Regions from separate parts of the Escherichia sp. HH091_1A genome, predicted to be linked through region 1. Evidence: predicted binding sites of a transcription regulator. Region 1 holds the regulator's gene; the other holds the start of a gene.

Region 1 (10,878 bases):
TTAATGTCAGCACCCGCTTTATGGGCATTTTCACTTAAATAACGCCGCCACTGCCGCGCGCCAGGAATACCCTGGAACAGCCCCAGCATATGCCGGGTAATATGGCCGAGATACGTCCCCTGGCTGAGTTCACGCTCAATGTACGGATACATGGCACGCACCACCGCCACCGGATCGGCATCGGTATCCGAGGAACCAAAAATCTCTCGGTCTACCGCCGCCAGAATACCCGGATTCTGATACGCCTCGCGCCCTACCATCACGCCATCCATATGTTGCAAATGCGCTTTAGCCTCTTCCAGCGACTTGATACCACCGTTAATCGACATCGTCAGATGCGGAAAGTCACGCTTCAGTTGATACACACGCGGATAATCGAGCGGCGGGATTTCACGGTTTTCTTTCGGGCTTAACCCAGAAAGCCAGGCTTTACGTGCGTGGATGATGAACATCTCACACTCGCCTTTGCCGGAAACGGTGTTGATGAAATCGCAGAGAAATTCATAGCTGTCCTGGTCATCGATGCCAATACGCGTTTTCACCGTCACCGGAATCGATACGACATCGCGCATCGCTTTCACGCAGTCGGCAACCAGCTGCGCATTGCCCATCAGGCACGCACCAAACATGCCGTTCTGTACCCGGTCAGACGGGCAGCCGACATTCAGGTTGATCTCATCATATCCGCGCGTTTCTGCCAGCTTCGCACACTGCGCCAGCGCCGCCGGATCGCTACCGCCCAGTTGCAACGCTACCGGATGTTCTTCTTCACTGTACGCCAGGTAATCACCTTTACCGTGAATAATCGCCCCTGTGGTCACCATTTCTGTATACAGCAACGTATTGCGGGAAAGCAGACGCAGGAAATAACGGCAGTGTCTGTCCGTCCAGTCGAGCATTGGTGCAACGCTAAACCGACCACTCCAGTGAACGTCGGTTTTTTCAGGCATTGCGCTGGTTTGGTTGATTTTTTGCATTTCAGAATTACCGTGCATTTTCAAATGTAGAGATTATTTTAACGATATATCATGGAGTTATGTTATTCAGCATCACTGTTCAGGAGGCTCAATAGCGGGGTACTATACCATAACAACAGGAAGCGCCTGGCTCTTTGAAAAAGAAAAATGAGATTCCTTCAAAGCGTGACGCTCTCGCGAATTGAAGAAATAATCTTATTAGATGTTAGCGTGTGAAAAGCAATGATAAACAATTCAGTTTCGACGATAAATAAAAAATCACACATAAAACCGTGTTGAACTATCTCGCGGCGAATGGCATTGATAGATAAAAAAGAACCCAAGCAATGTTGGGTTCTTTTATGTAAAAAATCCCATACTACAGAGAAAATTCACATTTTATTTTTTTAACACAATATCGAATAGGTCATAAATGAACTTAATAATATCTTCGTTAATGAGATCGTTGTCATTTATATCTTTGTCATTCATATCTTTGCCAATTACAATGGGTCCCGTTGAGTCTGGGTCAAATGATTGAACGAATTTAATTAACGTCTCACCTGCAGTCTGCATTTTTGTAATGTCTGTGATGTCTTTATTGTCTTCTTCAGCCTTCTTTTTCCTCTCATTCAGAATTAAATTAAAATCCAGTTCATTTTTATCTACTAATTCTTTCATATCCCTCAGGCTTTTTTTCATCACTTGACGAGATAATATTTTTATCTTACTTGTTATGTGGTTTTCACAATAATCATTAACTCTTCGTGCTGTTGCTATGATATCAGCTGATGCACTACCATATGAGAATGAAAGTAAAAGGGAAGCCAAGGGTTTTAAGCGAGCATCGTTCTTTGCTTTATATGCATTTTCCAAATTTAAAAAACCTTCGCTTACAGTTTTTAGATGTAATGACGCTACAGGTACTTTACCATAGGGTTTATCATAAAATAGCTGAATTGCGGAGGGAAGGTCATTCTGATTTATTACATCGAAAGTACACCTGTCTATTAGAGTTGCATCGCTATTTTCCATTGGATTACAAACAAAATCCATCGCATAATGAAAAATCGCCCGTTCTACAAATGCAGAAATATAGTCACGATCACCTAATTGCTCATTAGTGCACTCTACAATACACTCGTCAACCCAATCTTTGAGAGCATTTATTCGTCCAATTAAGGAAACATTCTTTTCACTTGCAGTCCATAAATTATGGGTAATCCTCTGAATAAACAAATCTATTTTTGCAATAATCGCAGCGCGATTACTCATCGTTGCATAATCAACCGATTTATTATACAGATCCTTAAGTTTTCCCGAGCTTACATCTTTATTATCGTATTGATTTGAGTTGAGGCTTTTATTAAAGTAATCTCTTGAACTTCCTATTATACTTGACATAATTTATCCACCTTTTTACCGAGCTGTATCATTCATATAATTCATTTGACAAAAAGTCACTATCAAAAATCGCTCATAATTTCTGATCTGTAGGCATACTTTCAAACGCATTTAAATAAATAGCGAGTTAACTTCAAGCAATGTATTTAAAAATGGAGTAATAATTATTGTCATGTTGATAATGGTGTCACCTGGCTATACAACACCTTACCTATGAAACAGAAAATCAACATTACAACAACAATAAGGGTTCTCGGTGTTTTTCCTGGAACATGGTAAAGTAAGGACATTCTTAACCCACACCTTGAGGTGCCCGATGGAAAAGACCACAACGCAGGAATTATTAGCGCAGGCTGAAAAACTCTGTGCGCAGCGTAATGTGCGCCTGACCCCGCAGCGCCTGGAAGTGTTACGCCTGATGAGTCTGCAGGATGGCGCTATCAGCGCTTACGATCTGCTTGATTTGCTGCGCGAAGCTGAACCGCAAGCCAAGCCGCCAACGGTTTATCGCGCGCTGGATTTTCTGCTTGAGCAAGGTTTTGTGCATAAGGTGGAATCCACCAACAGTTATGTGCTCTGTCATCTGTTCGACCAGCCCACCCATACTTCAGCCATGTTTATTTGCGATCGCTGCGGCGCAGTGAAAGAAGAGTGTGCAGAAGGCGTGGAAGACATTATGCATACGCTGGCGGCAAAAATGGGGTTTGCCCTGCGGCATAATGTGATTGAAGCACATGGGCTCTGTGCGGCATGCGTGGAAGTGGAAGCGTGTCGTCATCCTGAACAGTGCCAGCATGATCACTCTTTGCAGGTGAAAAAGAAACCGCGTTAAGAGGGCGTACATCCTTGTACACGTCGGGCAGGAGGGATTAATTACCAGCGATATTCATTGCGGGTTTCCCAATCCACGACCTCTTTTTCTGCCTGATCTTTCTGATAACCATAACGTTCCTGGATTTTACCGACCAGTTGATCACGTTTACCTTCAATGATCGTCATATCATCATCGGTCAGTTTGCCCCATTGCTCTTTCACTTTACCTTTAAACTGTTTCCAGTTACCGCCGGCTTCATCTTTATTCATAATCAAGACCTCATCGTTAGGTTGTGAATGAGAGTACGCTCACTTTTCTTCTGAACGTGAGATTAAGTGTAGTCAGGAATTTTACCCAGGATTATTTATTCAGAATTTTTAACCGTCACGTTGCTGCAAACCAGGTACCGTTGCGCCAGTGACGCTGCCAGATAGCTGCCAGAGAAAGCCCGCGCAGCGCCAGAAAGACAGTTAACGCCAACCACAAACCATGATTGCCCAGCCACGGCAGCGTAAGGAGCGTCAGGGCAAAACCTGCTGCTGCTACCGCCATACTGTTACGCATTTCAGCCGCACGCGTTGCGCCTATAAACATGCCATCCAGTAGATAACACCAGACACCGACCAATGGCAAAATCACCTGCCAGATAAGATAGCAGTCGGCCAGCTGCTGAATCTGGGTTAACGACGTCAACAACGCAATGATGTGTTCCCCTGCCAGTAAATAAATCACCGAAAACAGCAGTGCAACGATCCCCGACTGGCGGCACGCTGCGCGCCAGACCTCCAATAGCTGGCTCCCGTCGCGCGCACCGTACGCCTGACCTGAATGCGCTTCAACCGCGTAGGCAAAACCATCAAGCGCATAGGCGGTAAAGGTGAGTAGAGTCATCAGAACCGCGTTTACCGCGATGATGTCACTTCCAAGTCGTGCGCCAAGTACGGTGATCGCACCAAAACAGAGTTGCAGCAACAGCGAGCGCAGCATGATATCGCGGTTAAGCGCCAGCAAACGGCGGAAATTACCTCGCCAGGCTTTTTTCAGCATTTCGCCGGAGATACCGCGTGTTTTGATGATTTTACGCACTAGTAGCAGACCAATCAGCAATGTTGCATATTCCGCAATAACCGTCGCCAGCGCAGCGCCCTGCACGTTCATATGCAGCCCCATCACCAGCCAGACATCCAGCACTATGTTGAGAATATTGCCGGCTACTAACAAAATTACTGGCGCACGGGCATATTGCACGCCGAGTAGCCAGCCAAGTAACACCAGATTCGCCAGCGACGCCGGTGCGCTTAACCAGCGGATTTCAAGAAAGCGCCGCGCCTGTTCCAGCACTGCTTCGCTACCGCCAACAATATGCAGCGCCAGATCGATAATCGGCGTACGCAGTAGCGCAATTAACGCCCCAGCCCCCAGAGCCAACAGCAACGGCTGTACCAGCGCACGGGCTAATGCCTGGGGATTTTGGGCACCATAAGCCTGCGCAGTAAGCCCGGTGGTGCTCATGCGCAAAAACAGCAACAGCATAAAGAGAAAGCTGGTCGCCGTTGCACCAACCGCCACACCGCCCAGATAAACCGGACTATCAAGATGACCAATAACCGCCGTATCGACCAGCCCAAGCAACGGGACGGTGATATTGGAGAAAATCATGGGTAAGGCGAGATGCCAGAGTGCTTTATCAGATGAAGTGAGGAATGCCATGCAGACAAGCCTGATGAAGAGAGATGAAAAACAAACCGCGACGCCAGGCGGCATCGCGGTCTCAGAGATATGTCACAGCCAGTCGCCGTTGCGAATAACCCCAACCGCCAGCCCTTCAATCGTGAAGCTTTGCTGACGAAGGTCAACGACAATCGGTTTAAACTCACTGTTTTCTGGCAACAGTTCGACTTTATTGCCCTGTTTTTTCAGACGCTTAACGGTAACTTCGTCATCAATACGAGCGACGACGACCTGACCATTACGTACGTCCTGAGTTTTATGCACAGCCAGCAAGTCGCCATCCATAATGCCGATATCTTTCATCGACATCCCGCTGACGCGCAGCAGGAAATCCGCATTCGGTTTGAACAAGGAAGGATCAACCTGATAATGACCTTCAATGTGCTGCTGCGCCAGAAGCGGTTCACCGGCAGCCACACGACCTACCAGTGGCAACCCCTCTTCCTCTTCCTGTAACAGACGAATCCCGCGTGATGCGCCGGAAACAATTTCAATAACGCCTTTGCGTGCCAGCGCTTTCAGATGTTCTTCAGCCGCGTTTGGGGAACGGAACCCCAAACGCTGCGCGATTTCCGCACGCGTCGGCGGCATACCTGTCTGGCTGATGTGATCACGGATGAGATCAAACACCTCTTGCTGCCTGGCCGTTAACGCTTTCATTCCGCCCCCTGGGTGTATATACAGTTATGCTGTGAGTATATACAGCAAAAGGCGATTTTGGAACCATAAACTGCACAATAAACCAGAGATTTATCGAATTCTGGAAGGGTTATCCAAAATGCGACCATAACAGGATGCACCAGGTAATCACGGCGACGATAATCGCGATCAGTACCGCAGCGGACCCCATATCTTTAGCGCGTCCGGAAAGCTCATGGTATTCAGAGCCAATTCGGTCAACCACGGCTTCAATGGCACTATTGAGAATTTCCACAATCATCACCAGCATGACGGAGCTGATAAGCAGCACGCGAGTAATCGCGTCCACATCCAGCCAGCAGGCGATGACCACCGCCAACAATACCGCTACGCCTTCCTGACGGAATGCCGCTTCGTTGATCCATGCCGCGCGTAACCCCTTCCAGGAATAGCCAGCAGCTTTGATAATTCGAGTGAATCCAGTGGTATTATTGGCCATTGAAAGAACCTTTTTACATTATGAGCGTCAATATCAGTGTACCGTTAAATCCGATGATTCGGGTTTGCGTAACGCCGCGCGAAACATGAGCGGATACCACAGAATTTCCCATGAGTTTCTGCTATCCTTGCCGCGCATTTGCATTATTAACCAGAGGCTTTACATCGTTTATGTCCGGCTGGCCACGAATTTACTACAAATTACTGAATTTACCATTAAGCATCCTGGTAAAAAGCAAGTCTATTCCGGCAGATCCTGCCCCGGAACTGGGACTGGATACCTCTCGTCCAATTATGTACGTTTTACCGTACAACTCGAAAGCAGATTTGCTGACGTTGCGCGCCCAGTGTCTGGCACATGACCTGCCTGACCCCTTAGAGCCGCTGGAGATTGACGGCACGCTACTGCCGCGCTATGTGTTCATTCACGGCGGGCCGCGTGTTTTCACCTATTACACACCGAAAGAAGAGTCCATTAAGCTGTTCCACGACTATCTTGATTTGCATCGTAGCAATCCAAATCTGGATGTGCAGATGGTGCCAGTATCGGTGATGTTCGGTCGCGCGCCTGGGCGGGAAAAAGGTGAAGTGAACCCACCGCTGCGTATGCTAAATGGCGTGCAGAAATTTTTCGCCGTACTGTGGCTCGGTCGCGACAGTTTTGTGCGTTTCTCACCGTCAGTTTCTCTGCGCCGCATGGCCGATGAACACGGCACGGATAAAACTATCGCCCAGAAACTAGCGCGCGTGGCACGTATGCACTTTGCTCGTCAGCGTCTGGCTGCCGTAGGTCCACGTCTTCCTGCCCGTCAGGATCTGTTTAATAAGCTGCTCGCCTCCCGCGCCATTGCCAAAGCGGTAGAAGATGAAGCGCGCAGCAAAAAAATCTCCCATGAAAAAGCGCAGCAGAACGCCATTGCACTGATGGAAGAGATTGCGGCGAATTTCTCTTACGAGATGATTCGCCTGACTGACCGTATTCTGGGCTTCACCTGGAACCGACTTTATCAGGGCATTAACGTCCATAACGCTGAGCGCGTTCGCCAGCTGGCTCATGACGGTCATGAGTTGGTATATGTGCCTTGCCACCGCAGTCACATGGACTACCTGCTGCTTTCTTACGTGCTCTATCACCAGGGGCTGGTGCCACCGCATATCGCCGCCGGGATCAACCTGAACTTCTGGCCTGCCGGGCCGATTTTCCGCCGTCTGGGTGCGTTCTTTATTCGCCGTACGTTTAAAGGCAATAAGCTCTATTCCACCGTTTTCCGTGAGTATCTAGGCGAACTGTTCAGCCGTGGTTATTCCGTCGAGTATTTCGTGGAAGGCGGTCGTTCCCGTACGGGGCGTTTGCTGGATCCGAAAACCGGTACGCTGTCGATGACCATTCAGGCGATGCTGCGTGGCGGCACGCGTCCGATTACGCTGATTCCGATCTACATCGGTTATGAGCACGTCATGGAAGTGGGTACTTACGCCAAAGAACTGCGCGGTGCAACGAAAGAGAAAGAGAGCCTGCCGCAGATGCTGCGCGGTTTAAGCAAGCTGCGTAATCTCGGTCAGGGTTACGTCAACTTCGGTGAACCAATGCCGTTGATGACCTACCTTAACCAGCACGTACCAGACTGGCGTGAATCTATCGATCCCATCGAAGCGGTGCGTCCGGCCTGGTTAACGCCGACGGTCAATAATATTGCTGCCGATCTGATGGTACGCATTAACAACGCAGGCGCGGCAAACGCCATGAACCTGTGCTGTACTGCGCTTCTGGCGTCACGTCAGCGCTCACTCACCCGCGAGCAGTTAACCGAGCAACTCAACTGCTACCTGGATCTGATGCGCAATGTACCTTACTCCACGGACTCTACCGTTCCTTCAGCCAGCGCCAGCGAGCTTATCGATCACGCGCTGCAAATGAACAAGTTTGAAGTCGAGAAAGACACTATCGGCGACATCATCATTCTGCCGCGCGAGCAAGCGGTGCTGATGACCTACTATCGCAACAACATTGCGCATATGTTGGTGCTGCCTTCGCTGATGGCGGCAATTGTCACCCAGCATCGCCACATCTCCCGCGACGTATTGATGGAGCACGTCAATGTGCTTTACCCAATGCTGAAAGCGGAGCTGTTCCTGCGCTGGGATCGCGACGAATTGCCAGACGTTATTGATGCGCTGGCAAATGAGATGCAACGTCAGGGGCTGATTACCCTGCAAGATGATGAGTTGCATATCAACCCGGCGCATTCTCGCACGCTACAGCTGCTGGCCGCAGGCGCGCGCGAAACGCTGCAACGTTATGCCATCACCTTCTGGCTGTTGAGCGCCAACCCGTCGATCAACCGCGGTACGCTGGAAAAAGAGAGCCGCACCGTCGCGCAACGTCTCTCCGTGCTGCACGGTATCAACGCGCCGGAGTTCTTCGACAAGGCGGTGTTCAGTTCTCTGGTGCTGACACTGCGTGATGAAGGGTATATCAGCGATAGCGGCGACGCCGAACCGGCAGAAACGATGAAGGTGTATCAGTTGTTGGCGGAGTTGATTACATCAGACGTGCGTTTGACGATTGAGAGTGCGACGCAGGGCGAAGGGTAATCAGTGAGAATTGCCGGATGCGGCGCAAACGCCCTATTCGGCCTACCATGATCTGCAAATTCAATAAATTGCGATCTGTTGTGTAGGCCTTAGAAGCGCAGCGCATCAGGCAGTTTTGTCCACAAAAAAGCCGGATAATCCTCCGGCTTTTTCACATCATCAAATATGCCAGTAACTCATTGCCAGCCCTAAAAACAGCACCAGGCCAACATAGTTATTATTCATAAATGCTTTAAAGCAGGCTTCGCGCTCGCGGTTAGCAATCAGTTTTTGTTGATAAACAAACAGCGCACCTGCCACCAGAATTGACCAGTAATATCCCCAGCCTAAGCCATTTAACTCACCGATTATCGCCATCAGCACCAGTACGCCAATCTGCAAAATACCAATAATCAATTTATCGTACTGGCCGAACAAGATTGCAGTGGACTTAATGCCAATCTTCACATCATCATCGCGGTCAACCATCGCATACTGCGTGTCGTAAGCCACCGCCCAGAGAATATTGGCGAGGAACATTAACCAGCAACTCAACGGCACCGACTCACTCACAGCGGCAAAAGCCATTGGAATCGACCAGCCAAACGCCGCCCCCAGCACCACTTGCGGTAGATGGGTATACCGCTTCATAAACGGGTATACCCACGCCAGCGCCAGCGCGGCAATCGACAACAGAATGGTCATCGTATTCAGCGTCAGCACCAGTAAAAACGAAATCAGTACCAGCACGACAAACAGCGCACGCGCCTCTTTCTCCGTTACCGCGCCGCTGGGAAGTGGTCGGTTCGCCGTACGCTTAACATGACCATCAAACTTGCGGTCAGCATAATCATTCACCACACAACCAGCAGCGCGCATCAGCCAGACACCCGCGACAAACACCGCCAGGATCCAGAGCTGGGGAACGCCCGGCGTCGCTACCCACAGTGCCCATAATGTTGGCCAGAGCAGCAGTAACGCGCCAATTGGCTTATCCGTACGCATTAAGCGATGAAACGCCAGCAGCTTATTCTGCGTCAGACTCCACTCCATATTTTTTTCCTCTTAGTACAACGGTGACGCCGGTAAAAACAGTTCGGTTAGCAACAGCGGTTTACCGCTTAATCGCAGGCGGGAACGTCGCCCCCACAGTCCGGCATCACGGCCTATCTCAATAAAGTCCCGGGTTAATGTCGATGATGTGAACAGATAGCGTCCTAACGGCGTTTTACCCAATTTTTGTAACGCCAGCTCCGGCCCGCTTAACGTTGACTCAGGAACGACGGTACGACCGGCAAGCCACGGTTCACCATCGGCACATAACAAAATTTCACGTAACCAGTAACGGGACTCTTTCGGCAACAATGGCAGTTCTTCGTGGATTTCATTCTGCCCGACAAACCCTTCGCGGATCATCGTCACGCTCACTGTTTTTCCCTGCTGCTCAAAACGTTTCGTCATGGAATCTTCCAGCAACAACCAGTCGAGCAGTTGCGGATCCAGGGAAGGGATCTCTGTAAAATAGCGCAGCGCACGCAGTTGCGTTAACGCGGGGTGTGACATGCCGAACTCTCCGTTACATAACGTAAAGGCATTGTATCGCAGAAAAGTGTTTACGGGAGATGTATAGCAAATTAAGTGATCTAATGCGCAACAAAAACGCAACAATCGCATGAAGTGATAAAACGCTGTTGAACCTTACGCTTTGCCGATGCCCGTGCTGGCAAGAGCAACCAGAGGGGCATCACCGCCCGGGACGCCAGGAATGGTGATGTTTTCCTTTACTCACACACCTTTATTCTTTTTATGGATAGCTCGCCAACTTGCAGTAAAAATTGGGAAAAGCGCATGTTCATCATGAGATGTGGAGCCGAAAAGTGTTTCCGGAGTAATATTAACAGGCAGCATTTCATGTCTGGATTTAAAGATATAGGGGGAATTCCAATGGGTATCTTTTGTAGGATTCAACATATCATGTAAGCGCTGGGAGCTTACCACCATAACTGGCCCATCATCGACAGAGGAAAACAAGATAAAGATATTGTCGTTTTGTGTTAATTGCTTGGCGTTAAATGTTCTTAAATAATCGTCAACTTCTTTAAATATAGGTGATATATTATCACTGCGTATCCACTCTTTATAAAGATACCAGGCATTTTCTCTGATAATCTCATCCGATGATCGTAGAGCCTGATCGATAAGTTGGATAAAAAAATTATTATTTTGATCAATCAACCATTTATTCACACGAAATCTATTAAT
Region 2 (10,878 bases), 250 kb from region 1:
AGCCGAGAACCGGCGCGTTAAGATCGGTTGCGATATCAACAGGTTGTTTCGGTGAATTCAGCGACTTATCGCCTGTCAGTTTGCCGTACCATGCCACCGCCGCTTTCAGTTGCGGGTTATGCGCAGCATACAGCCAGGTGATGCGCCCACCCCAGCAAAATCCGGTGATCATTAAGCGATGAACATCGCCGCCGTTGCGTGACGCCCAACTGGCGACATGATCGAGATCGGCCAGCACCTGCGAGTCAGGCACTTTTGCTACCAGACCGCTAAGCAGCGTAGGGATATCGGCAAAATCATTCGGATCGCCTTCGCGGAAGTAAAGTTCAGGTGCGATAGCCAGATACCCCTCCAGTGCCAGACGGCGACAAATATCGCGGATATGTTCATGCACGCCAAAAATTTCCTGCACTACAATGACCACTGGTAGTAGGCCATCGCTCTGCTTTGGTCTGGCATGGTAAGCAGGCATGTTATCCCCTTGTGAAGGGATAGAGGTGATGCCTGCTACAATCGCGTCATCCGGGGTCTGAACGATGGTCGAAGCGAGAGGTGATGCAGCAGGTGCAAATCCAGATTGTTGTGTTGTTGCCATGGTATTCTCCGTACCCTTATAAAAATGTTGCGCAATGTTAACTATAGTCAGCATGCAACAAATCACATTGCCTGAATCGGCTCATCTTTTATGCAGTCATGCAGAATGAAGAGTGATTTATGTGATTCGCATCACTTTTGCTGGGTAAATTTATGCAACGTATTTGCATCAAGGTGATGAGTGTCACGAAAAAATGTCAAACCCTTCGGTAAAGTGTCTTTTTGCTTCTTCTGACTAAACCGATTCACAGAGGAGTTGTATATGTCCAAGTCTGATGTTTTTCATCTCGGCCTCACTAAAAACGATTTACAAGGGGCTACGCTTGCCATCGTCCCTGGCGACCCGGATCGTGTGGAAAAGATCGCCGCGCTGATGGATAAGCCGGTTAAGCTGGCATCTCACCGCGAATTCACCACCTGGCGTGCAGAGCTGGATGGTAAACCTGTTATCGTCTGCTCTACCGGTATCGGCGGCCCGTCTACCTCTATTGCGGTTGAAGAGCTGGCACAGCTGGGCATTCGCACCTTCCTGCGTATCGGTACAACGGGCGCTATCCAGCCGCATATTAATGTGGGTGATGTGCTGGTGACCACGGCGTCTGTTCGTCTGGATGGCGCGAGCCTGCACTTCGCTCCGCTGGAGTTCCCGGCTGTCGCAGATTTCGAATGTACGACCGCGCTGGTTGAAGCGGCGAAGTCAATTGGTGCCACCACTCACGTTGGTGTGACGGCTTCTTCTGATACCTTCTACCCAGGTCAGGAACGTTACGATACTTACTCTGGTCGTGTAGTCCGTCACTTTAAAGGTTCTATGGAAGAGTGGCAGGCGATGGGCGTAATGAACTATGAAATGGAATCTGCAACCCTGCTGACCATGTGTGCAAGCCAGGGCCTGCGTGCGGGTATGGTGGCGGGCGTTATCGTCAATCGTACCCAGCAAGAGATCCCGAATGCTGAGACGATGAAACAAACCGAAAGCCATGCGGTGAAAATCGTGGTGGAAGCGGCGCGTCGTCTGCTGAAATAAAAAAAGCTCCCCAACGTCGGGGAGCGATATCAATTACTGACGCCGTAAGCGCATAATTTTGCGTATTATTGGCGTCAGTAGCGTAAAGGCTGCCAGTGTCAGCAATGCCAGGGTTATCGGTCGGGTATACAGAAAGTCGAATGACCCACCAGAAAGCGACAGCGCACGGCGAAAATTACTTTCCGCCATTGGCCCCATAATCAATGCCAGCACTACGGGTGATGCCGGATACCCCCCTTTTTGCATGAAATAGCCCACCACGCCTGCAATCAGCATAATGCCAACATCAAACAGGCTATTGTTCAACGCATAAGTCCCGACCACACAAAGTGCGAGGATCATCGGCGTGAGAATATTGCCGGGGATCTTCACCACGTTACCGATGACTTTCAAAGAGAGCAGTCCAAGAACTAGCAGCATGAAGTAACAAAAGATCATGCCGACAAACAGCGTATAAACCATATCGCCGTGGTCGGTAAACATCAGTGGGCCTGGCTGCATCCCTTGTAACGTTAACGCGCCCAGCATGATGGCAGTTACCGCATCGCCTGGGATCCCCAACGTCAGCATAGGTAACAATGCGCCACCGGTGCAGCCATTCGCGCCTGCCTCACAGGAGGCCACCGCCTTAATCTCACCTTTACCAAAGTTTTCAGGCGTCTTACTGAAACGACGAGTTTCGTTATAGGCAACAAAAGCTGCAATATCTGCCCCCGCACCGGGGATCATGCCGATAAAAACCCCTAATCCTGATGAGCGCAAAATGGTTAATGCGATGCGGCGTAGTGTTTGCCAGGGCAGTAACAGACTGCCGATAGCCACCTTCGCCCCCTGACGAATTTGCTGGTTTTGCTCCATAGAGCGGAATGCTTCTGAAGCAGCAAACAGACCAATCATCACCGGGATAAATGGCACATTCATCAGTTCCACAAACCCGCCCGTAAAGCGTGGAAAACCGCCCATCGGATCGAGGCCTATCGTTGCGATCAGTAATCCGCCAACCCCGGCAATCAGCCCTTTAATCAGTGACTCACCGGAAATACTGGCAATAATACTTAGCCCGAAGGTTGCCAGGGCGAAGGACTCCGAGGCACTAAATTTCAACGCCCAACTGGCAAGTACCGGAGAGAGAAACATCAATACGATAATGCTGAGCGTTCCACCGCTAAAAGAAGAGAACGTGGCGGCACTTAATGCCAGCCCGGCTTTTCCCTGCTTCGTCAGCTCATATCCGTCAATGGCGGTGGCAGCGGCGGCAGGTGTACCGGGAATTTTGAGCAAAATTGCGGTGATAGAACCACCATACACACCACCAAAAAAGACACCGCAAATCATCAATAAGCCAGAAACAGGCTCCATGCCGTAGGTGAAAGGCAGCAAAATCGCCACACCCATGGTCGCTGTCAGGCCAGGCAGAGCGCCAATCATAATACCCAGCATCACTCCAAACGTGGCAAACAGCAGCGCCTGAGGATTACTGAGTAATGTCGAAAACCCCTGAGTTAAAAGTTCACTTTCAAACATTGCAGGCCCCTGTTATTCGAAAAATGTGCCGACAGGCAATGGCACCTGTAACGCTTCGACAAACAGCAACCAGAGGATTGCCGTTAACAGCAGCGCAATACCCGGTGTGAGTACCCATCGCCTGTAGCCCATCAACGTCATAATGACGATGAGGAAAACAGGAGTAGTAATGAGATAACCGCAGTAGCTCATCGCCACAATATAAAACGCGGTTGCCGCAATTCCTGTTGCCGTTTTCCTTAATGCCGGTTTTTCCTGTGCGTTGGCGCAAGGGACTGGTTTTGCCAGCAAAAGATCGCGTATCACCAGTAAGACAGCGAGCACAATCAGAGCGCAGGCATAGAAAGTAGGGAAGGCACTTGCACCGGGATCCGTTTCAATGGCAGTTGCTGGAAAATCAGCGGCATTAATTATCACCGCGCCAGCAACCACACAAAGTAACAGCGCCACCACCACAGTGGATGAAAGGCGCTTGCGGTGCGGTACGGCGAGTTGAGCAACAGACTGTTTTGTGTTCATCGACCGTACCTCGGGATTATTTTTTCAAGCCCAGCCGAGTTAGTAACTCGTCAAAGTACTTTTCCTGTTCGTTGATTTGGGTCTGGAAGCTGGCACCATCAAGCCATGCATAGTTGAGATTCAACTTTTGCAGAGCATCCTGGAATGCAGGCTCTTCAGCCGTCTCTTTTGCGGCCTTAGCCAGAACATCAACCACATCCTGCGGCGTTTTTTGCGACACGATCAGACCGCGCCAGGTGCCGATGGAGAGATCAACGCCTTTCTCTTTTAACGTCGGTACGTCAGGCATGGTTTTCATATGTTCATCCGCCATCACTACCAGTGTCTTCAGCTTGCCGCCTTTCACATGATTGATAACTTCACCTGGGCTTACGGAAACCGCTTCAATATGCCCGCCTAACAGGCCTGTAATGGCAGGGGCTGCGCCGTCATATGGGACATGAGAAAACTTCACGCCCGTTTTGTCTTCCAGTGCAGCTGCCGCCAGATGCTAGATTGCTCCGGTGCCTGAGTTACCAATGCGTACTTTTCCGGGATTCGCTTTGGCGTAAGTCATAAATTCTTCATAGCTATTCCACGGTGCATCGGCACGGACGGTGATAGCAGCCGGATCCGCATTCAGACGGGCAATGGGTTTAAAGTCGCTGGTTTTAAAACGCACCATTCCGAGACTGGGAAGGGTGGTCAGTTCAACCGTGCCTAAACCCATTTTGTAACCGTTAGGGCGGGCAGCGGCGATTTCACTCAGGCCGATAGCGCCGCCACTGCCAGGTTTATTGATAACCCCGATGCTGACGGGCAAATGGTTTTTGGCGGCATCAGCAAAGGCACGGGCAACCAGATCCGTACCGCCTCCGGCCGCGTAGGGTACGACTAACTCGATCTGTTTGGTTGGCCAGGAGGCCGCCTGCACAGGCGCAGTGCTGAGGGCAGCGCCGGCAAGAAGTACCATTGCAGCCATTTTTTTCGGTAAGGTAAGATGTTTTATCATTGCTTTTATATCCTTATTTATCAGTTATTTGCTATTTAAATTATTCCATGCGTTCATAAACAGTACTGCATTTTCATAGACTTGCTCTGGCGTCATGCCGGGGCGATATAGCGCAGAACCGAGGCCAAAGCCGTTTGCGCCGTGGCTCAGATAACGCGCCATTGTGTCTGGAGTGATACCGCCAACCGGTAACATCGGAACGGATTGTGGAATAACCGCACGCCAGGCTTTGGTGACTTCAGGCGTAATTTGTTCAGCCGGGAACAGCTTGATGGCATTGGCGCCATGTTCAATGGCAGCAAAAGCTTCGGTGGGCGTAGCGACGCCAGGCGCACAATACATACCCAGCGCACGGGCACGACGGATCACCGCAGTATCGCAATGCGGCATCACGATAATCTGGCCTCCAGCCTCTTTAACCGCGACGACTTGTTCCACCGAAAGCACAGTTCCGGCTCCCACCAGGCAGTCCTTAGGCAGGGCGTCGCGCAGTAAACTGATACTTTGCAACGGCTCCGGCGAGTTCATGGGAATCTCAATCAGGCGAAATCCAGCGGCATACAGCTTTTCACCGATGGCGACAATCTCATCCGGTTTCACGCCGCGTAAAATGGCGACTAACCTGGTTTTTTGCAAAAGCGTATTAAATGGCATGAGTACATTCCCTGGCGTTGGTGGAGAGTAGCCCGGCAGCGTGGGCGATTCGCCATAACCCCTGTTCAGTGGCATTAGGAATGGCGTGTAGCTGTCTGTCGGGAAAAACGTGGCTGAATGCTTGTGAATAGCGGCTGTTCAGAGTGGCGCTACCGATTAAGGCGATCGGTGTTGTGGCGGGTAAATCACGTAGCAAACTGGATGCCAGACCGCATAATTCATGGCCTATCAGTAATCCTGAAAGGTAATCCCCCTGTGAGGACGGCGTAAGATTACTGGTCAGCAGGCGCGAACGGGTCGAAAACAGCGTCGATAATAATCCGGTCTGATGATGCTCTTGTGCCGCTGTCAGCCCGTGGGCGAAGGCATCCCAGTGCGGTTCATCTCCCGAACGCATGGTGGCACCGAGAATCGAATGGCGGGATAAAACATCAAATAACTCGCCTGTCATAAAGGTTCGAAAATCGGTAATGGTGTTGTTTTCAACTACAGCCCATTTCGCATGTGTGCCAGGTAAGCCAATCAGCACAGGCATACCCTGATGGATCGCGTTTTGCAGGGCCGGTTCCATCGAGATAGCACCGAAGATTTGTGTCTCTTCACCACGCATCACTTCGGGCATTTCACCTTCTTTAATCACGCCAGGAATAATGTGCAGCATTGTCTGCTGCTGGTGGATAACAGGCGTCAACTGCTTTGCCAGACCCTCGAGAGTGACCGGGCAAGGTAAATAAGCTGCGGGTTGCCACCCTTGCGCACTGCCGATCATGCCGCAAGCCAGAACCGGGCATGGGGATTGTGCCAGCCAGTCGCCGCAGACACGTAAAAACGTATCGTGGAAAGCGTCCTCACGTGTTGCTGCCTGGGAGGGTAATTTCATGATCCCCCACGGGAATTCACGTTTTTCTTGTGGATTGGGTGAGTCGCCAAAACGCCATGCCCGAAGCGATGACGTTCCCCAGTCCAGGGCAATAAATGAGGTGTTTCCCGACATTAGCCGTTTCCTTTAGTCATGGTTTATTTATTTTTGTGAACGTGCTTACCCCAGCCCAGTTCAGCGGATATCTCTTCTGCACAGGATTTGACGTAAGGTGCCAGTTCTTCCAGACGCGCCAGTGACATATACGTAGTGGTACTGGCGACAGAAATAGCCGCCACAATTTCATCCCGGGCGTTGTAAACCGGCGCTGCAACGCAACGGATAGTCGGCTCGTTCTCTTCCAGATCAAAAGCAAAACCACTGGCGGCATAACGACGCATGTTCTGAATAAATGCGCCCAGTTTTGTTTCATCACCACAGGTCTTAAACAGCGTGCGCCACTCTTCTTCTGTTCGGTTGAGGATCAATGCCTTGCCGATGCCGGTGATTGCCAGTGGCATGCGATGGCCTGGGCGTGAGCGCATTTCCAGCCCGCGCTGGCTGTTGATCTTCTCCAGATACAGCACTTCGTCGCCTTCAACGATCCCCAGATGCACGGTGTCCAGGGTGTAACGGGCAAGGCGTTGCAAAACGGGCAGCGCAACTTCGTACAGCGAGGTGCTTTCCAGCGCTCTGGCACCGAATTCGATCAGTTTGGCGCCCAGTTGGTAGCCCTGCGTTGGGACGTGGCGCAGGTAGCGTTGTTCCACCAGAACGGTGACTAAACGATGGGTTGTGCTCCGGGTCGTGCCGGTGAACTCGCCGATACTTTTCAGGTCATGGCAGCCGTTATAAACAGCATTAAGAACCGCCAGCCCGCGTAATAACGTTTGTGCGCCAGCGGTGGTTGAAGAGGTATCTGCCATACGTTTCTCCTTATGATATTGCTGAAGTGTTCCACATAATGACGTGGGGAAAAGGTGATATATCCCACAATATAAACTACGTCTCATATTGTGGGATAAAATAATAAAAATTAAGGATCGTTTTGCGTAGCGCCTCGCAGGAAACTTCTTTCAAACTGGACGTTTGTACAGCACAATTCTATTTTGTGCGGGTAAGTAATGAGGCTGGAGGCGTTGTGGATATCTCAATCATGGTTTACGCAGTTATTGCGTTGGTGAGCGTGGCGATTGGCTGGCTGATTGCCAGTTATCAGCATGCGCAGCAAAAAGCCGAGCAATTCGCTGAACGTGAAGAGATGGTCGCGGAGTTAAGTGCGGCAAAACAACAAATTACCCAAAGCGAACATTGGCGTGCTGAGTGCGAGTTACTCAATAATGAAGTGCGCAGTCTGCAAAGCATTAACACCTCGCTGGAGGCGGATCTGCGTGAAGTCACCACGCGAATGGAGGCTGTACAGCAACATGCTGACGATAAAATTCGCCAAATGATCAACAGCGAACAGCGCCTCAGTGAGCAGTTTGAAAACCTCGCCAACCGTATTTTCGAGCACAGCAATCGCCGGGTTGATGAGCAAAACCGTCAGAGTCTGAACAGCCTGTTGTCGCCACTACGTGAACAACTGGACGGTTTTCGTCGTCAGGTTCAGGACAGTTTCGGTAAAGAAGCACAAGAACGCCATACCCTGACTCACGAAATACGCAATCTCCAGCAGCTCAACGCGCAAATGGCCCAGGAAGCGATCAACCTGACGCGTGCGCTGAAAGGCGACAATAAAACCCAGGGCAACTGGGGCGAGGTAGTATTGACGCGTGTGCTGGAGGCTTCCGGTCTGCGTGAAGGGTATGAATATGAAACCCAGGTCAGCATCGAAAATGACGCCCGCTCGCGGATGCAGCCGGATGTCATCGTGCGGTTGCCGCACGGAAAAGATGTGGTGATCGACGCCAAAATGACGCTGGTCGCCTATGAACGCTATTTCAACGCAGAAGACGACTACACCCGCGAAAGCTCGCTACAGGAACATATCGCGTCGGTGCGTAACCACATCCGCTTGCTGGGACGTAAAGATTATCAACAGCTGCCGGGGCTACGAACCCTGGATTACGTGCTGATGTTTATCCCTGTTGAGCCCGCATTTTTACTGGCGCTTGACCGCCAGCCGGAGCTGATCACCGAAGCGTTGAAAAACAATATCATGCTGGTTAGCCCGACCACGCTGCTGGTGGCGCTGCGCACTATCGCCAACCTCTGGCGCTATGAGCATCAAAGCCGCAACGCTCAGAAAATAGCCGATCGTGCCAGCAAGTTGTACGACAAAATGCGCTTGTTTGTCGATGATATGTCCGCGATTGGTCAAAGTCTCGACAAAGCGCAGGATAACTATCGCCAGGCAATGAAAAAACTCTCTTCAGGTCGCGGAAATGTGCTGGCGCAAGCAGAAGCGTTTCGCGGTTTAGGAGTAGAAATTAAACGCGAGATTAATCCGGATTTGGCTGAACAAGCGGTGAGCCAGGATGAAGAGTATCGACTGCGGTCGGTACCGGAGCAGCCGAATGATGAAGCTTATCAACGCGATGATGAATATAATCAGCAGTCGCGCTAGCCCATTGGGGGTAGTTAAGCCGGGTAGAAATCTAGGGCATCGACGCCCAATCTGTTACACTTCTGGAACAATTTTTTGATGAGCAGGCATTGAGATGGTGGATAAGTCACAAGAAACGACGCACTTTGGTTTTCAGACCGTCGCGAAGGAACAAAAAGCGGATATGGTCGCCCACGTTTTCCATTCCGTGGCATCGAAATACGATGTCATGAATGATTTGATGTCTTTTGGCATACATCGTTTGTGGAAACGCTTCACGATTGATTGCAGTGGCGTACGCCGCGGGCAGACCGTGCTGGATCTGGCAGGCGGTACTGGCGACCTGACAGCGAAATTCTCCCGCCTGGTGGGTGAAACTGGCAAAGTGGTCCTTGCTGATATCAATGAATCCATGCTCAAAATGGGCCGCGAGAAGCTGCGTAATATTGGTGTGATTGGCAACGTTGAGTATGTTCAGGCGAACGCTGAGGCGCTGCCGTTCCCGGATAACACCTTTGATTGCATCACCATTTCGTTTGGTCTGCGTAACGTCACTGACAAAGATAAAGCTCTGCGTTCAATGTATCGCGTTCTGAAACCTGGCGGCCGACTGCTGGTGCTTGAGTTCTCGAAGCCGATTATCGAGCCGTTAAGTAAGGCCTATGACGCTTACTCCTTCCATGTGCTGCCGCGTATTGGCTCACTGGTCGCGAACGACGCTGACAGCTACCGTTATCTTGCTGAATCTATCCGCATGCATCCCGATCAGGACACCCTGAAAGCTATGATGCAGGATGCTGGATTCGAAAGTGTCGACTATTACAACCTGACGGCAGGGGTTGTGGCGCTGCATCGTGGTTATAAGTTCTGACAGGAGACCGGAAATGCCTTTTAAACCTTTAGTGACGGCAGGAATTGAAAGTCTGCTCAACACCTTCCTGTATCGTTCACCCGCGCTGAAAACGGCCCGCTCGCGTCTGCTGGGTAAAGTTTTGCGCGTGGAGGTAAAAGGCTTTTCGACGTCATTGATTCTGGTGTTCAGCGAACGCCAGGTTGATGTGCTGGGTGAATGGGCGGGCGATGCTGACTGTACCGTTATCGCCTACGCCAGCGTGTTGCCGAAACTTCGCGATCGCCAGCAGCTTGCCGCGTTAATTCGCAGCGGTGAGCTGGAAGTACAGGGCGATATTCAGGTGGTGCAGAACTTCGTTGCACTGGCAGATCTGGCCGAGTTTGACCCTGCGGAATTGCTGGCGCCTTATACTGGTGATATCGCCGCTGAAGGTATCAGCAAAGCCTTGCGCGGAGGCGCGAAGTTCTTGCATCACGGCATTAAACGCCAGCAACGTTACGTGGCGGAAGCCATTACCGAAGAGTGGCGTATGGCGCCAGGTCCACTTGAAGTAGCCTGGTTTGCGGAAGAAACGGCAGCCGTTGAACGTGCCGTGGATTCCCTGACCAAACGGCTGGAAAAACTGGAGGCTAAATGACGCCAGGTGAAGTACGGCGCCTATATTTCATCATTCGCACTTTTTTAAGCTACGGACTTGATGAACTGATCCCTAAAATGCGTATCACCCTGCCGTTACGACTATGGCGATACTCATTATTCTGGATGCCAAATCGGCATAAAGACAAACCTTTAGGTGAGCGACTACGACTGGCTCTGCAAGAACTGGGGCCAGTGTGGATCAAGTTCGGGCAGATGCTGTCTACCCGCCGCGACCTTTTTCCTCCGCATATTGCCGATCAGCTGGCGTTATTGCAGGACAAAGTTGCTCCGTTTGATGGCAAGCTTGCGAAGCAACAGATTGAAGCTGCAATGGGCGGTTTGCCGGTAGAAGCGTGGTTTGACGATTTTGAAATCAAGCCGCTGGCGTCGGCTTCTATTGCTCAGGTTCATACCGCACGATTGAAATCGAATGGCAAAGAGGTGGTGATTAAAGTTATCCGCCCGGATATTTTGCCGGTCATTAAAGCGGATCTGAAACTTATCTACCGTCTGGCTCGCTGGGTGCCGCGTTTGCTGCCGGATGGTCGCCGTCTGCGCCCAACCGAAGTGGTGCGCGAGTACGAAAAGACATTGATTGATGAACTGAATTTGCTGCGGGAATCTGCCAACGCCATTCAGCTTCGGCGCAATTTTGAAGACAGCCCGATGC

Evidence for each region. The regulator LexA, encoded in region 1, represses DNA repair genes until DNA is damaged. The targets are predictions, from matches to a motif close to TNCTGTATGTACATACAGNA.
Region 2: rmuC (DNA recombination protein RmuC) is a predicted target of LexA. The motif match lies at 7,248-7,267, and genes of this name have one in related genera.

Annotation. Positions count from the first base shown of each region.
Region 1 is NZ_AP025747.1:4,944,784-4,955,661, reverse strand. It holds gene dusA (tRNA dihydrouridine(20/20a) synthase DusA) at 1-995, opposite strand, end outside; gene QUF14_RS24525 (DUF2713 family protein) at 1,356-2,360, opposite strand; gene zur (zinc uptake transcriptional repressor Zur) at 2,677-3,192, shown strand; gene QUF14_RS24515 (CsbD family protein) at 3,234-3,443, opposite strand; gene dinF (MATE family efflux transporter DinF) at 3,559-4,884, opposite strand; gene lexA (transcriptional repressor LexA) at 4,957-5,565, opposite strand; gene dgkA (diacylglycerol kinase) at 5,675-6,043, opposite strand; gene plsB (glycerol-3-phosphate 1-O-acyltransferase PlsB) at 6,214-8,637, shown strand; gene ubiA (4-hydroxybenzoate octaprenyltransferase) at 8,797-9,669, opposite strand; gene ubiC (chorismate lyase) at 9,682-10,179, opposite strand; gene QUF14_RS24480 (SopA family protein) at 10,402-10,878, opposite strand, start outside.
Region 2 is NZ_AP025747.1:4,689,967-4,700,844, forward strand. It holds gene QUF14_RS23350 (dienelactone hydrolase family protein) at 1-595, opposite strand, end outside; gene udp (uridine phosphorylase) at 857-1,621, shown strand; gene QUF14_RS23360 (tripartite tricarboxylate transporter permease) at 1,655-3,145, opposite strand; gene QUF14_RS23365 (tripartite tricarboxylate transporter TctB family protein) at 3,158-3,664, opposite strand; partial or broken gene QUF14_RS23370 (Bug family tripartite tricarboxylate transporter substrate binding protein) at 3,681-4,655, opposite strand; gene QUF14_RS23375 (2-dehydro-3-deoxy-6-phosphogalactonate aldolase) at 4,680-5,309, opposite strand; gene QUF14_RS23380 (2-dehydro-3-deoxygalactonokinase) at 5,299-6,303, opposite strand; gene QUF14_RS23385 (IclR family transcriptional regulator) at 6,327-7,094, opposite strand; gene rmuC (DNA recombination protein RmuC) at 7,310-8,737, shown strand; gene ubiE (bifunctional demethylmenaquinone methyltransferase/2-methoxy-6-polyprenyl-1,4-benzoquinol methylase UbiE) at 8,832-9,587, shown strand; gene ubiJ (ubiquinone biosynthesis protein UbiJ) at 9,601-10,206, shown strand; gene ubiB (ubiquinone biosynthesis regulatory protein kinase UbiB) at 10,203-10,878, shown strand, end outside.